DNA from 2 places in the Paenibacillus sp. FSL W8-0186 genome. Region 2 is predicted to be linked to the other one. Evidence: predicted binding sites of a transcription regulator. Region 2 holds the regulator's gene; the other holds the start of a gene.
What was found. The regulator CtsR, encoded in region 2, represses protease genes until heat stress. The targets are predictions, from matches to a motif close to ATGGTCAATAAAGGTCAAACA.

Region 1: the regulator CtsR is predicted to act here: its motif matches at 2,395-2,415, upstream of clpP (ATP-dependent Clp endopeptidase proteolytic subunit ClpP).

The regions. Positions count from the first base shown of each region.
Region 1 covers NZ_CP150207.1:185,864-192,235, reverse strand. The annotation lists gene MKX50_RS00950 (extracellular solute-binding protein) at 1-42, shown strand, start outside; gene MKX50_RS00945 (hypothetical protein) at 216-611, shown strand; gene MKX50_RS00940 (ABC transporter substrate-binding protein) at 667-1,986, shown strand; tRNA gene MKX50_RS00935 (tRNA-Arg) at 2,176-2,250, shown strand; gene clpP (ATP-dependent Clp endopeptidase proteolytic subunit ClpP) at 2,595-3,191, shown strand; gene ade (adenine deaminase) at 3,280-5,076, shown strand; gene MKX50_RS00920 (DsbA family oxidoreductase) at 5,106-5,840, shown strand; gene MKX50_RS00915 (DUF3298 and DUF4163 domain-containing protein) at 5,959-6,372, opposite strand, start outside.
Region 2 covers NZ_CP150207.1:4,954,123-4,960,494, forward strand. The annotation lists gene radA (DNA repair protein RadA) at 1-245, opposite strand, end outside; gene clpC (ATP-dependent protease ATP-binding subunit ClpC) at 471-2,918, opposite strand; gene MKX50_RS22330 (protein arginine kinase) at 2,947-4,005, opposite strand; gene MKX50_RS22335 (UvrB/UvrC motif-containing protein) at 4,018-4,536, opposite strand; gene MKX50_RS22340 (CtsR family transcriptional regulator) at 4,567-5,025, opposite strand; gene MKX50_RS22345 (NlpC/P60 family protein) at 5,988-6,372, shown strand, end outside.

The sequences.
Region 1 (6,372 bases), 890 kb from region 2:
GAACAGGCTTTAGCTCAAATCGCTAAGAAAGAAATTCAATAACTATACTGACTCTGCAATTTGGTTGATGTAATCGGGGCAAATCCTGTTCCGTTTACATATAAGCATCCAGACTCGCAACTTCAGCATTATGCCGAGAGAGGAGGGTTTGGTTCTTACCTTTTTACAGGACTCGTGATGCAATAATAATAAAATGAAGCAGGGAGCGTGTTAAAATGAAAAAGGTAACATTAGCTGCTGCAGCCACTTCGCTTTTTTTGGCTATCGCTATCCCAACGTTTGCTGCGGACATCGATACGCCAGATCCAAATGTAACAACGGTTGCTTTTATCAGTTCAAGCCAATCCTCCCCGAACACAGTTAGAGGTAAGTCTTATGCACTTACTTCGAATACTAAAATGACCAGTCTAAATGTTCAAGGAACCTTCTATCAATCTTCAACCCAGAAAGAAACCGGCACCGCTACTACGACCAGCAGAAATACCGAAGCGGCCTGGTTTACAAAAGACGGCGTATACTCCAGCAATGGATCCTACACTTTAAATACGGCATCAAGAACTTATTTCTCTGGAGGCAAATACGCCCAGGATTATGCATCAGATAGCTGGTAATAAATAGGGCGGGTCTATCCCGCCCTATTCTTCACTTACAAGGAGGAACATACATATGCCCATAAAACGCGGACTGTTCATACCTTTACTTCTTATCATCGTTTTTTCGTCACTTACAGGCTGCCAAAGGCCCCAGCAGGTTCAACCGATTACGATCAAAGTCAGCTATCCGTCTGCACAGCAGTTCTATAAAATGTTCGGCTTTGCTTTCCAGAAGTCGCATCCCTATATTGAAATCCAGGTCATCCAGGATGAACCCGGAACGGACGGTGGCAGCTTCGATGCAGAGGCTGATGTAATCTATATAAACGGAATGGACCAATACAAAGCAGCAATAGAACAAGGTAAGCTTAGACAGATCCCTCCGCCCCTATTAAATCCATCAACGAACGAAGGAGATCTCTCGCCAATCGTTACCGCACTACTTAGCTCAGCTTCCGAGGACGGCCGCTACTATGCGTTAGCTCCTACTTTTCATAGCGAAGCGCTATATTTCAACAAGAAGCTGTTTGATGAATATAACATTGCTTATCCGTACGACGGAATGAGCTGGAGCGATGTATTTGCTCTGGCGCAGCGATTTCCTACTGAAGATAAAGAAGGCAACCGCTTGTACGGCATCCAAATGAATTATTACAAGAACGTGACGATGAACTATATCCTTAAAGCCGGGGAGACGGAGAACTTGTCTTATTTCGATCCCCATACCATGAAAGTAACAATGAATACCGAACACTGGAAATCGATCTGGTCCAACGCGGTTCAGGCTTTCCGTGCAGGTGTCGTTTATGACCTAGGAGAAGAGCTTGATTCAATGAAGCATCCCGCATTCTTGACAGAGGATGCGGCAATGACTGTGAGCTCCAATGTTCTCGCTTATAACTTCGAGCCCTTCTCCCATTTTGAAGGCGGTACAATGCTTGACTGGGGAGTGGTTAGCGCGCCTATTGACCCGCTGAATCCTGACACCTCCAACTTTTATGAGATCTTTGACTTTTTTGGCGTCTCTTCAATTTCAGAGCATCCGGAAGAAGCGCTTGAACTCGTCAAATTCATTGCTGGTGATGCTCTCAACAGCCGTCTGCTGGCTCAGAAACAGCCCAATTACGGCTTGCCGGCCGTAACCGAATATGTCCACCCGGTAACCGGGCATGATCTCTCTCCCCTTTATTCGCTTCAGGCTAACCCCGATTACATCGACCCGTATACCCAGGTCGACGCCAATGTGCTGGATGCTTTTCAATCTGCCGCTCAATCCGTGCTGGATCGGCTCCTGCAAAATGAGCTGACGCTGGAGGAAGCGCTCGCGGAGGCGGAGCTGCGTGGCCAAGAGGCGGTCGATACAACACTCGCCGAGCTTGAGCTGAAGCAGTAAAGCGCAAAGTAAATACAGGCCGCCAACACGTTTCGGCCGAGTTTGTCCCGCTAGGCAGTCTCTCAACCCGCAGTATGGCTCTTGGGGGCAGACGGACATGCCGTCTACACACGTGTTGGCGCAGAATAAAATTTGCCACTTGAAATTTGTCCCCCGATGCCATATAATCATTTTTGTTACGCTAAATTTGCGCCCGTGGTCCAATGGATATGACGTAGGCCTCCGGAGCCTGAGATCGAGGTTCGATTCCTCGCGGGCGCGCCATCTAAATTTCAACCTTCAAACGCACAAAGCCTTAAATAAGGCTTTTTTTATTTTTCTACAGCACGCAAGCAGCGTTCTTATTACTGTCAGAACCGGAACGGATCATGAATGCACCAAATTAAGTGGTGCTTTTTCTTTTTTTATAGTTTGACCATCTTTGACTTTCTACTTAAAATTGTTTATGATGAGGTTAATAATTCTCGATTTCGTCAATTATGAGATTGATTGAATCGATACATGAATCTATATTACAATGGAGGCTATACTGCTCACTTCGCGATTGGCCCGGCCTTTATCGAAGAGACGCTAGTAGGAGCTCGAACCAATCTAAGGAGGTTTTATCGGTGAGTTATATTCCAATGGTCGTTGAACAAAGCAACCGCGGAGAACGCGCATACGACATTTATTCCAGACTGCTGAAAGACCGTATTATCTTCCTTGGTAGCGGAGTGAATGACGTCGTTGCCAACTCCATCATCGCGCAAATGCTATTCCTGGATGCAGAAGACCCAGGCAAAGATATTCATTTGTACATTAATAGCCCTGGCGGCTCAATTACCGCAGGGATGGCGATTTATGATACGATGCAATTTATTAAATCAGACGTATCGACGATTTGTGTCGGACTGGCTGCTTCTATGGGCGCTTTCCTGCTGAACGCAGGCGCGAAAGGCAAGCGTTATGCGCTGCCTAACAGCGAGATCATGATCCATCAGCCGCTAGGCGGTGCGGAAGGACAAGCGACGGACATCGAAATCCGGGCTCGCCGCATCCTGAAAATGCGTGATAAACTGAATCATATTCTTGCGGAGCGTACTGGACAGCCGCTGGAGCGGATTGAGAAGGATACGGACCGCGATTACTTTATGAGCGCTGCCGAAGCAATGGAATATGGCATTGTGGACAAAGTGATTGAGAAAGTCACTCCTGCTGGAGTGTAACGATTGTAAATAAGGCTGTCTTCCAAGCATAGCTTGGAGGACAGTCTTTCTTGCAATTAGGGTGCTAGGTGTAAAGGAGACCAGAGAAATGAGCCATAACCGAACGAACAAACAATATGACGTCAGCCACAGCCTGGGCCAGGTTGCCATGGGGGCAGAGCCCGCCGATCTGGTCGTCACTAACGGTACGCTGGTGAACGTATACACCGGCGAACTGATCGAGAACACGGATGTAGCCATCAAGCATGGCCGCATTGCTTATGTAGGCCATGCCTTACATACAATAGGAGCTAGTACGCAGGTGATCGACGCCGCTGGCCGGTATATTTCACCAGGTCTGCTGGATGGACATATGCACGTTGAAAGTACGATGCTGTCTGTCACCGAATTCTCCAAAGCGGCGCTAGCCAAAGGAACCACTGCTATTTTTATGGATCCGCATGAAATCGCCAACGTATTCGGAACGGAAGGGGTCCGCCTCATGCATGAAGAAGGCCGCGGTTTGCCGCTGAAGGTATACACCACCTTCCCTTCCTGTGTTCCGTCTACGACGGATCTCGAGGATGCCGGCGCCGAGCTGCATGTCGACGACATCGCAGAGGGCATGACCTGGGACGGTGTTGCGGGCTTGGGCGAGGTGATGAACTTCCCCGGCGTCGTGCATGGCGAACCGAAAATGACCGGGGAAATCAAAGCCACCATGGAGGCCGGCAAAGCGGTCACCGGCCACTTCCCTAGCGACGACGAGCAGCAGCTTCAGGCCTACATTGCCGCGGGTGTGACCTCCTGTCACGAGACGGTTACAAGAGAGCAAGGCTTGGCTAAGCTAAGGCTCGGCATGCATCTGATGATCCGCGAGGGCTCCGCCTGGCATGACGTCAAGGAGGTTATCAAGGTCGTCACTGAAGATCGTGTAAGAACCGACAACATTATGCTTGTTACCGATGACGTCTACCCGGAGACGCTGGTTGAGAAGGGACATCTCAACCATGTTGTCCGCCGTGCTATAGAGGAAGGTGTTGACCCGGTTACCGCTATTCAGATGGGGACGATCAACACAGCTCGCTACTTCAAGCTCGATGGCGATATCGGCGGAATCGCCCCGGGCAAATGCGCCGATCTGCTGCTTATCGATGATTTGCGGCAAATGGAGCCTTCCAGCGTTATTACGAACGGCGAACTGGTCTATGATCGCGGCAGACTGATAGCTCAGTTTCCCAGCTATGTCTATCCGGAGAAAATACGGCAATCGGTTCATTTAGCCCGCCCGCTTACTGCAGCGGACTTCCTGCTGAGCAGCCGAAGCCAGGGAACAAGCACCAAGGTGCATCTCATCCAAGCAATCGAGAACAGCGCCCGCACGGCGAAGGCAACAGCGACGCTGCAGGTCTCCGGCGGCATTATCCAGCTTGACCCTAAGCAGGATATCGTACAGCTGGCGTGCATTGAGCGTCATCATGGCACCGGACAAATCTCTCTGGCCTTCGCCCAGGGCTTCCAATTGAGAAGCGGAGCGGTTGCTTCTACAGTGGCCCATGACAGCCACAACCTGCTCGTCATGGGAACGAATGCAGAGGATATGGCTCTCGCAGCCAATGAGCTAGCCCGACTTGGCGGTGGCATGATTGCGGTGGAGAACGGCCAAGTCCTCGCCTCGGTGCCTATGGTCATCGCCGGCTTGATGTCCGATCAGCCGCTGGAGACTGTAACCAGGGAAGTGAAGCAGCTTGCTGCGGCCTGGCAGCAGTTGGGCTGTCCATTGAATGCACCGTTCATGACCTTCTCGCTGATCGCCCTGCCGGTCATTCCGGAGATCCGCATTTCAAATCGCGGTCTGGTTGACGTCACCGAGTTCAAGCTTATTCCTGTAGAAATTATTGAATGATAGAAGAGTAAATTTAAGGAGGCAATCCCATGAAAGTAGACATATGGTCAGACTTTGCTTGCCCATTCTGCTATATCGGCAAACGCAAATTCGAAGCAGCCCTGAAGCAATTCCCTCATGGCGACCAAGTCCAAGTTGGCTTCCGCAGCTTCGAGCTCGCGCCCGATGCCGAGAAGAAGACCGGCAAGGATATTAACACGGTGCTGGCCGAGAAATACGGCATGCCCTACGAACGAGCCAAACAAATGAATGAGCAAGTCACTATGCAAGCCGCTGAAGTCGGGCTGGAGTACCACATGGATAACGTCATCCCCACGAACACCCATGATGCCCATCAATTGACGCAGTTCGCCAAACAGCACGGCAAAGGAAACGAGCTGGCCGAACGGTTGTTCCAAGCTTATTTCACGGAAGGTCTTGATCTCGGCGACCATCCTACGCTTGCCCGGCTATCGGCCGAAGTAGGCCTCAACGAACAGGAGGCTCTTCGCGTTCTTGAGGAAAGCGCCTTCGATTCCGCAGTAATCGACGAACTCCAGCAGGGCGCTCGTCTTGGAATTACCGGTGTTCCTTTTTTTGTCTTCAACGATAAATACGCCGTATCCGGCGCGCAGCCAAGCGGAACATTCCTGGAAGTACTTGAGCAGGTGTGGCAGGAAGAACAGCAGCAGCCATTGCAAGTGATTTCTGGCCAGGCTGGCGGAAATTCGGACACTGGCCCGAATTCCGACCCCTCCTGCTCGGACGGCTCTTGCTCCGTTTAGGAGCTCATCCAGAACTGACAAAAGCTCCCCTCATCACAGGCAGGTTAAATACCCGTCCTTATGAGGGGAGCTTTTTCATAACCATAGAATTGTTCCACTATAGCAAAACATAATAGTATTATTTGTGTCTCGTGAAATCAAACGGATTCGTACCTGAAGGCAGCAGCTGCGAGAAAGGAAAATAGAACTCCGGAAATCCGTTCACATAAGGCAAATACTCATACAACGGGAAAAAGATGACGACACCCTCGTCCTTGACGTAATACGACGGATTCGGGCCAATCGTCTTGAAATTGCCGAAATAGCCCTGCGTCTGCTGTAATTGCTGAGCTATGGCAGGATCGACGATCTGGCGATAATTCGGATTCGCCCGCAGCAGCTCGTCAAGCGTTAGCCGCTTGCCGTCCTTCAGCCGAAAGGTCAGCCCTTCCCGGTAGCTGTTTCCATGTGCTCCCCCGGTGTAAGCATAGGTCTGCTCATAGAGGCTCAGAATGCAATTCTTGTTATAGGTGACCGTATAGTTAGCCAGAAA
Region 2 (6,372 bases):
AGCACCCGGTTCAGTTCTCCTATACCAGTGACGATGCGCGGTTCTTTGCCGCTCTCTATGTTTATGATGGGCAGCGGTTTTTCTTTCGTATGAAATAGACCAGAGGACATCCCCTGCGTCTTTACGACTTTCTCCGTTTCTTCGACCATGGAGTTCCATGAACCGCACCCCGGGCATTTCCCATACCATTTCGGCGATTCATATCCGCACTCCGTGCAAAAAAACTTTGTTTTTACTTTAACCATTTTTCTCTCCTTAAAATATCTGCAAAATTTAACAAACCTTGCAGCCCAAACCACTAAGGGTAACACTCAAAGTTTACCACTGTTTCTGATTTAACGTAAAGGTTTTTCGGGCGCTTTATACAAATATGGGAAATACGAAGAAAAGACAGCCCCGGAAACCGAAATTCCCAGGCTGTCTTGCATTCGCTTTGCAATACGATTCAGATCGTTTTGCTCACTATTCATTTACTTGGCGCTTTTGGTAAAAGCCCCCGTCTTATTCACGGTCAAGCTGCCATCCTCCACATCAATCGTCAGCGAATCGCCTTTCTTGACGTTTCCGGTCAGCAATTCTTCAGACAATCGATCCTCGATATGCTTCTGGATAGCTCTGCGAAGCGGACGCGCTCCATAAGCTGGATCAAAGCCTTCTTTAGCCAAGAACTCCTTGGCTTCATCGGTCAGAACGAAGTCCACCTCGTATTCATGCAGCCGTTTGCGAAGCTCTTCTGCCATCAGCGTAACGATTTCGCCGATATGCTTCTGCTCCAGCGAGTGGAATACGATAATTTCATCGATCCGGTTGAGGAATTCTGGACGGAAGCTCTTCTTAAGTTCTTCCATCACTTTGCCTTTCATATTGTCATAATCCGCCCCGGAGTCGTCTACGGCAGTAAAGCCAAGCCGCGTATTGCGTCTGATCGCTTCGGCCCCGACGTTCGAGGTAAGAATGATCAGTGTATTGCGGAAGTCTACCACACGTCCTTTGGAGTCCGTCAAACGGCCATCCTCCAGCACTTGCAGCAAAATATTGAATACCTCAGGGTGCGCCTTCTCGATTTCATCCAAGAGTACGACCGAATATGGCTTGCGGCGTACTTTCTCCGTCAGCTGGCCGCCTTCTTCATAACCAACATATCCTGGAGGAGCGCCAACGAGACGAGCCGTGGAGTGCTTCTCCATATATTCGGACATGTCGATGCGGATAACCGCATTTTCGTCGCCGAACATGGCTTCGGCCAGGGCCCGCGCCAGCTCAGTCTTACCTACCCCAGTTGGGCCTAGGAAGATAAAGGAGCCCATCGGACGCTTCGGATCCTTCAGACCGGCACGCGCCCGGCGAATCGCCCGGCTGACCGCTTTAACGGCTTCGTCCTGCCCGATAACACGCTCATGCAGGATTTGCTCCATATTGAGCAGTCTTTCCGTTTCCTCTTCCTTCAGCTTATTGACTGGAATACCAGTCCAGCTTGCTACAACCTGTGCAATGTCCTCAGGCGTAACTTCGGAGTCGGTACGGCCCTGTTTCTCTTTCCATTGATTCTTCGTGACGTCGAGCTCCTCGCGGATTTTCTGCTCCGTATCGCGCAGTGCTGCCGCTTTCTCAAACTCCTGGCTCTGTACAGCCGCGTCTTTCTCTTTGCGGATGTCTTCCAGACGGCTCTCCAACTGCTTCAGATTAGGCGGTACCGTATAAGAGTTCAGTCTTACCTTTGAGCCCGCCTCATCGATCAAGTCGATGGCTTTATCCGGCAGAAAGCGATCCTGGATATAGCGGTCGGACAGCTTAACCGCCTGTTCAATCGCTTCATCGGTAATCTTAACGCGGTGATGGGCCTCATAGCGGTCGCGAAGTCCATGCAGAATTTGAATGGCTTCGTCAACGGAAGGCTGATCAACCGTTATCGGTTGGAAACGGCGCTCAAGCGCAGCATCCTTCTCGATATACTTGCGGTATTCATCCAGCGTCGTTGCCCCGATGCATTGCAGCTCGCCGCGGGCCAGCGCCGGCTTCAGGATGTTCGAGGCATCGATGGCACCTTCCGCACCGCCTGCCCCAATCAGGGTATGCAATTCATCAATGAACAGGATGATATTCCCGGCTTGACGGATTTCATCCATGATTTTCTTCAAGCGATCCTCGAATTCGCCGCGATATTTCGTACCGGCTACGACAGAACCCATATCGAGGGTCATGACTCTTTTGTCGCGCAGTGTCTCCGGAATTTCATTATTGATAATCTTCTGAGCCAATCCTTCAGCAATAGCTGTCTTCCCTACGCCAGGCTCACCGATCAGCACCGGGTTGTTCTTCGTCCGGCGGCTGAGCACCTGAATGACCCGCTCGATTTCCTTGCTTCGGCCGATAACCGGGTCAAGATTGCTCTCTTTGGCGGATTCCGTCAAATCGCGAGCTAGACTATCCAACGTCGGCGTATTCACGTTAGCTGGCGTGCCATGATGACTGGACACAGCCTCGCTGCTGCCCAGCAGCTGCAGCACTTGCTGACGCGCTTTGTTCAGACTGATACCCAGGTTGTTCAATACCCGGGCAGCAACGCCCTCGCCTTCACGAATCAAGCCAAGCAGAATATGCTCTGTTCCCACATAGGTATGGCCGAGCTTGCGAGCTTCATCCATGGATAGTTCGATAACCTTCTTGGCTCTCGGCGTATAAGCGATATTCGCCGGTTGCTCCTGGCCGCGGCCGATCAGCGTCTCTACTTCGTCCTGGATTTTCTCAAGACCCAGTCCAAGCCCGATTAATGCCTTAGCGGCAATTCCTTCCCCTTCACGAATCAAACCAAGCAAAATATGCTCTGTTCCAATATTGTTATGCCCTAACCGTACGGCTTCTTCTTGGGCAAGTGCCAAAACCTTCTGGGCACGCTCCGTAAATCTTCCAAACATCATACTCCTACACCTCCATGAATGTTGTTTCTTATTTACCCAATTTCTCTCGGATCAGCTTAGCGCGGTACATATCGCGTTCGCCCGGAGACATGCTGACCTGAAATTTTTTCTGCAAAAAACCAGGCTGGGTCATGACATTCAATTCATTCAGTACCTGTACGGGCAGCGTATCGATCAATCCCAGATCTACGCCGAGTCTGACGTCGGACAGCCGCTGCGCCGCCTCCTTAGAGTCTATAATCGCTGCATATAACAAAATGCCATAGGAGCGCATGACGCGATCGGTCATTCGCAGGCGGGATTCGGAGAGCAGTCTTTCCCTCGCCGATTTCTCATGCTCGATGATCTGCATCACGACGCTGTACAAATTTTCAATAATTTCAGATTCGCTTTGTCCCAGTGTAATCTGATTTGAGATTTGAAACAAGTTCCCTGTCGCTTCGCTGCCTTCGCCATAAATGCCGCGGACTGTCAATCCGACCTGGGACACAGCCGACAGGATTCGATTTATTTGCTGAGTTAGAACCAGCGCCGGCAAATGCATCATGACGGAGGCCCGAAGTCCTGTCCCTACATTCGTAGGGCAGCTGGTAAGGAAACCGCGGTTATCGTCAAAGGCATAATCCACCTGTGCCTCGAAAATATCATCCACCGCGGTCGCCTTCTCCCAAGCCTCCTCAATCTGCAGGCCGGGATAAAGGCATTGAATACGCAAATGATCCTCTTCATTCACCATGATGCTGAGGCTTTCGTCATCGCTGATAAAGACGGCGCCGTGTCTGGACTCATTAGCCAAATTCGGGCTGATGAGATGCTTCTCAACGAGCACTTTTTTGTCCAGCTCATCCAAATCGGCTAGGAGAACCGAAGACAACGGCCCGAACTGCTGCATCCTTTGATCTTGCAGTACGCTCTCCAGCTGATTCAGCACGTCCTCGGATTGCTGGTTGGTCGCCAGCATAGGGAATGGCCTGTTCAGCAAATTTCGCGCAATTCGGACACGGCTGCTGATGACGATTTCGGACTCCTTGCCTCCGCTTCTCATCCATTCGCTAAGCGGTTGTTCTGTAAACCGAAGATTTGCCATCGCCCACTCCTCCTACTCCTCGGAAATGTTCTTCTCAAGCTCGCGTATTTGATCCCGCAGGGCGGCGGCCTCCTCGAATTCTTCCTGATGAATCCGATACTGCAGCTCTCTGCGAAGGTCATCGAGCTTGCGCTTGATTTGAATATGCCCGCCAACCCTTTTGGGCACTTTGCCTACATGAACCGTATTGCCGTGTACTCTCTTGAAGAGCGGGTCAAGACGGTCATTGAAATATTTATAACAGGAGCTGCATCCAAAACGCCCAAGCTTGCTGAATTGGGAATAAGTCAGCCCGCACTCTTCGCAGCGCAGGTTCTCGGGTGCCTTGGTCCCGTGGGCGTGACTGCCAGGGGTGAAATCCAGCAGTCCGGACAGCAGGCTATGGATCGAAAATCCGCCTGAAGTCCCTGGAATAAGCTCGCCTTTTTCTCTGGCACAGGTTTCACAAATGTGAAACTCCGTTTTCTCGCCGTTCACAATTTTGGTAAAATGCAATGTTGCAGGTCGTTTGCCGCATTCCTGACAATGCATGGAACGTCCCCTCCCTTACGGATAGACTCGTTAACCTAAAAGTGAAATCAACATGGCCTTCATGATTCTTGCCCGAAGCCGATCGCGTTCAGGCAGTTTTAGCATCAAGACTTCCCTGGAGATAGCCGCTCGCATGAGTGCCGCCTCTCGGCTGTTCAAGAAACGAGCCTCCTCCAGTTGATATATTAGCCCTTCCGCAGCCGTTTGACCCATTTCATCGCCAATCGTATGATGCAAATGGGTATGCAGGCTGGTCGGACCAGGCAGCTCGATACGCCGAATCCTGATGTAACCGCCGCCGCCCCGTTTGCTTTCAACCAAGTACCCTTTCTCAAGGGTAAACCTGGTACTGATTACATAGTTGATTTGCGATGGAACGCAGGAAAACCGGTCAGCCAGATCATTGCGTTGAATTTCAACGGTTCCTTCAGGACTTTGATGCAAAATACCCTTGAGATATTGTTCGATAATATCGGAGATATTACGCAATCCATCATCCCTCCCATGCTCAAACGTTAAGCCGACACGACATGCCGCCTTTGTCCGGCAAAGTTCTCCGTATAATTCGTTATGGCTACCGTTTGTTGACTTTGACTTTCTTTGACTTTAACTTTATTATATCACAATTTCATACTTTGCCAAGAGGTGTCTTATACTTCTCAGTGTAACCTGAGGAGGGGAAGTTATTCAAGAAAGCACTCTAAAAAGGCGTGACTAGAGCTGGGTGCTTAAGATCGGGTGCTTTCAGCCAGGCCTGATGAGTCAGAGATTTGTGTCAGGCTTTTGAAGCCGTGCTTTGAGTCAGTACTTTGAATTAATCCGCCTTCGAGTCGAAGTTGTTAGGTCATGCCTTTGAGTCGAGTATTTGAGTCAATGCATTGAGCCAATCCGTGCTTCGTGACAAATATTTGAGCAAGACCCTTAAGTAAAGTCTTTGAGCCAGCCTTTGTGCCGGCTTTTGGTCTTTAAACCAGCCTAAGGCTGCTGTCTTTTAGTTATGTTGCACTCTTACGGACCCTAGTTCCTCTAAATCGCATAAATGCCGCTTTTTTCGAACCTAACGGACACAGGGGGACTTATTTGCCCAAATTTGATGTGTTTTTAAACGAACTTCACTAAATAGCGCCTTCTGTGTCCGTTGTGGTGCTGAATTCGTACAAAAACCATAAATAGGGGCTCTCCTTTCCGTTAGGTGCCAAATTCCAGTCAAAATACGGAGCTGTACAAAAACACACCGATTCAAAAACAACGATACTTCTTAGTATTTACGAAGCTTCCAGCGTGCGGTTTACGCAGCTCCCAGCGGGTTGTGCCTTTTGCCTTAGTAATATCATGCCTCTCAGGACCCTGCGGCCCCTAGTATTATCTCGAAACTCAAGAAAAAACATGTTCTCTGGATAAGTAAACTGCAGATCAGGATATTCTATAGAAAAGTAAATGGAGGAGTTCATTTGAAAAAGCTAATTATCGCCACCGTTGTATTTGTAAATGCAATCCTCCCGCAAACATGCTTTGCGGTTCCATACGATCAATATACAGCCAAGGGCAAAGAGACATTCTGGTCCATTGCCAAGGATTTTGATGTAGACGTGTCCGAGCTGCAAAAGATCAATTCCTTAGTGGATCCAGAAAATATTTGGAGAGGTTTGCTGATCAGCCTGCCTCACGGTCATAAGCCGGCCCCTGGATTAATCCCGGCGAACGAAGTATCCAGAACCACTTATAAAATACAAGCTGGCGATACGTTCTGGAGCATTGCCCAAAGTAATGGGATCCCCCTTTCCTATTTGCTTGAAGCCAATCCAAAGGTAAAAGATCCTCAGCACATTTTCCCCG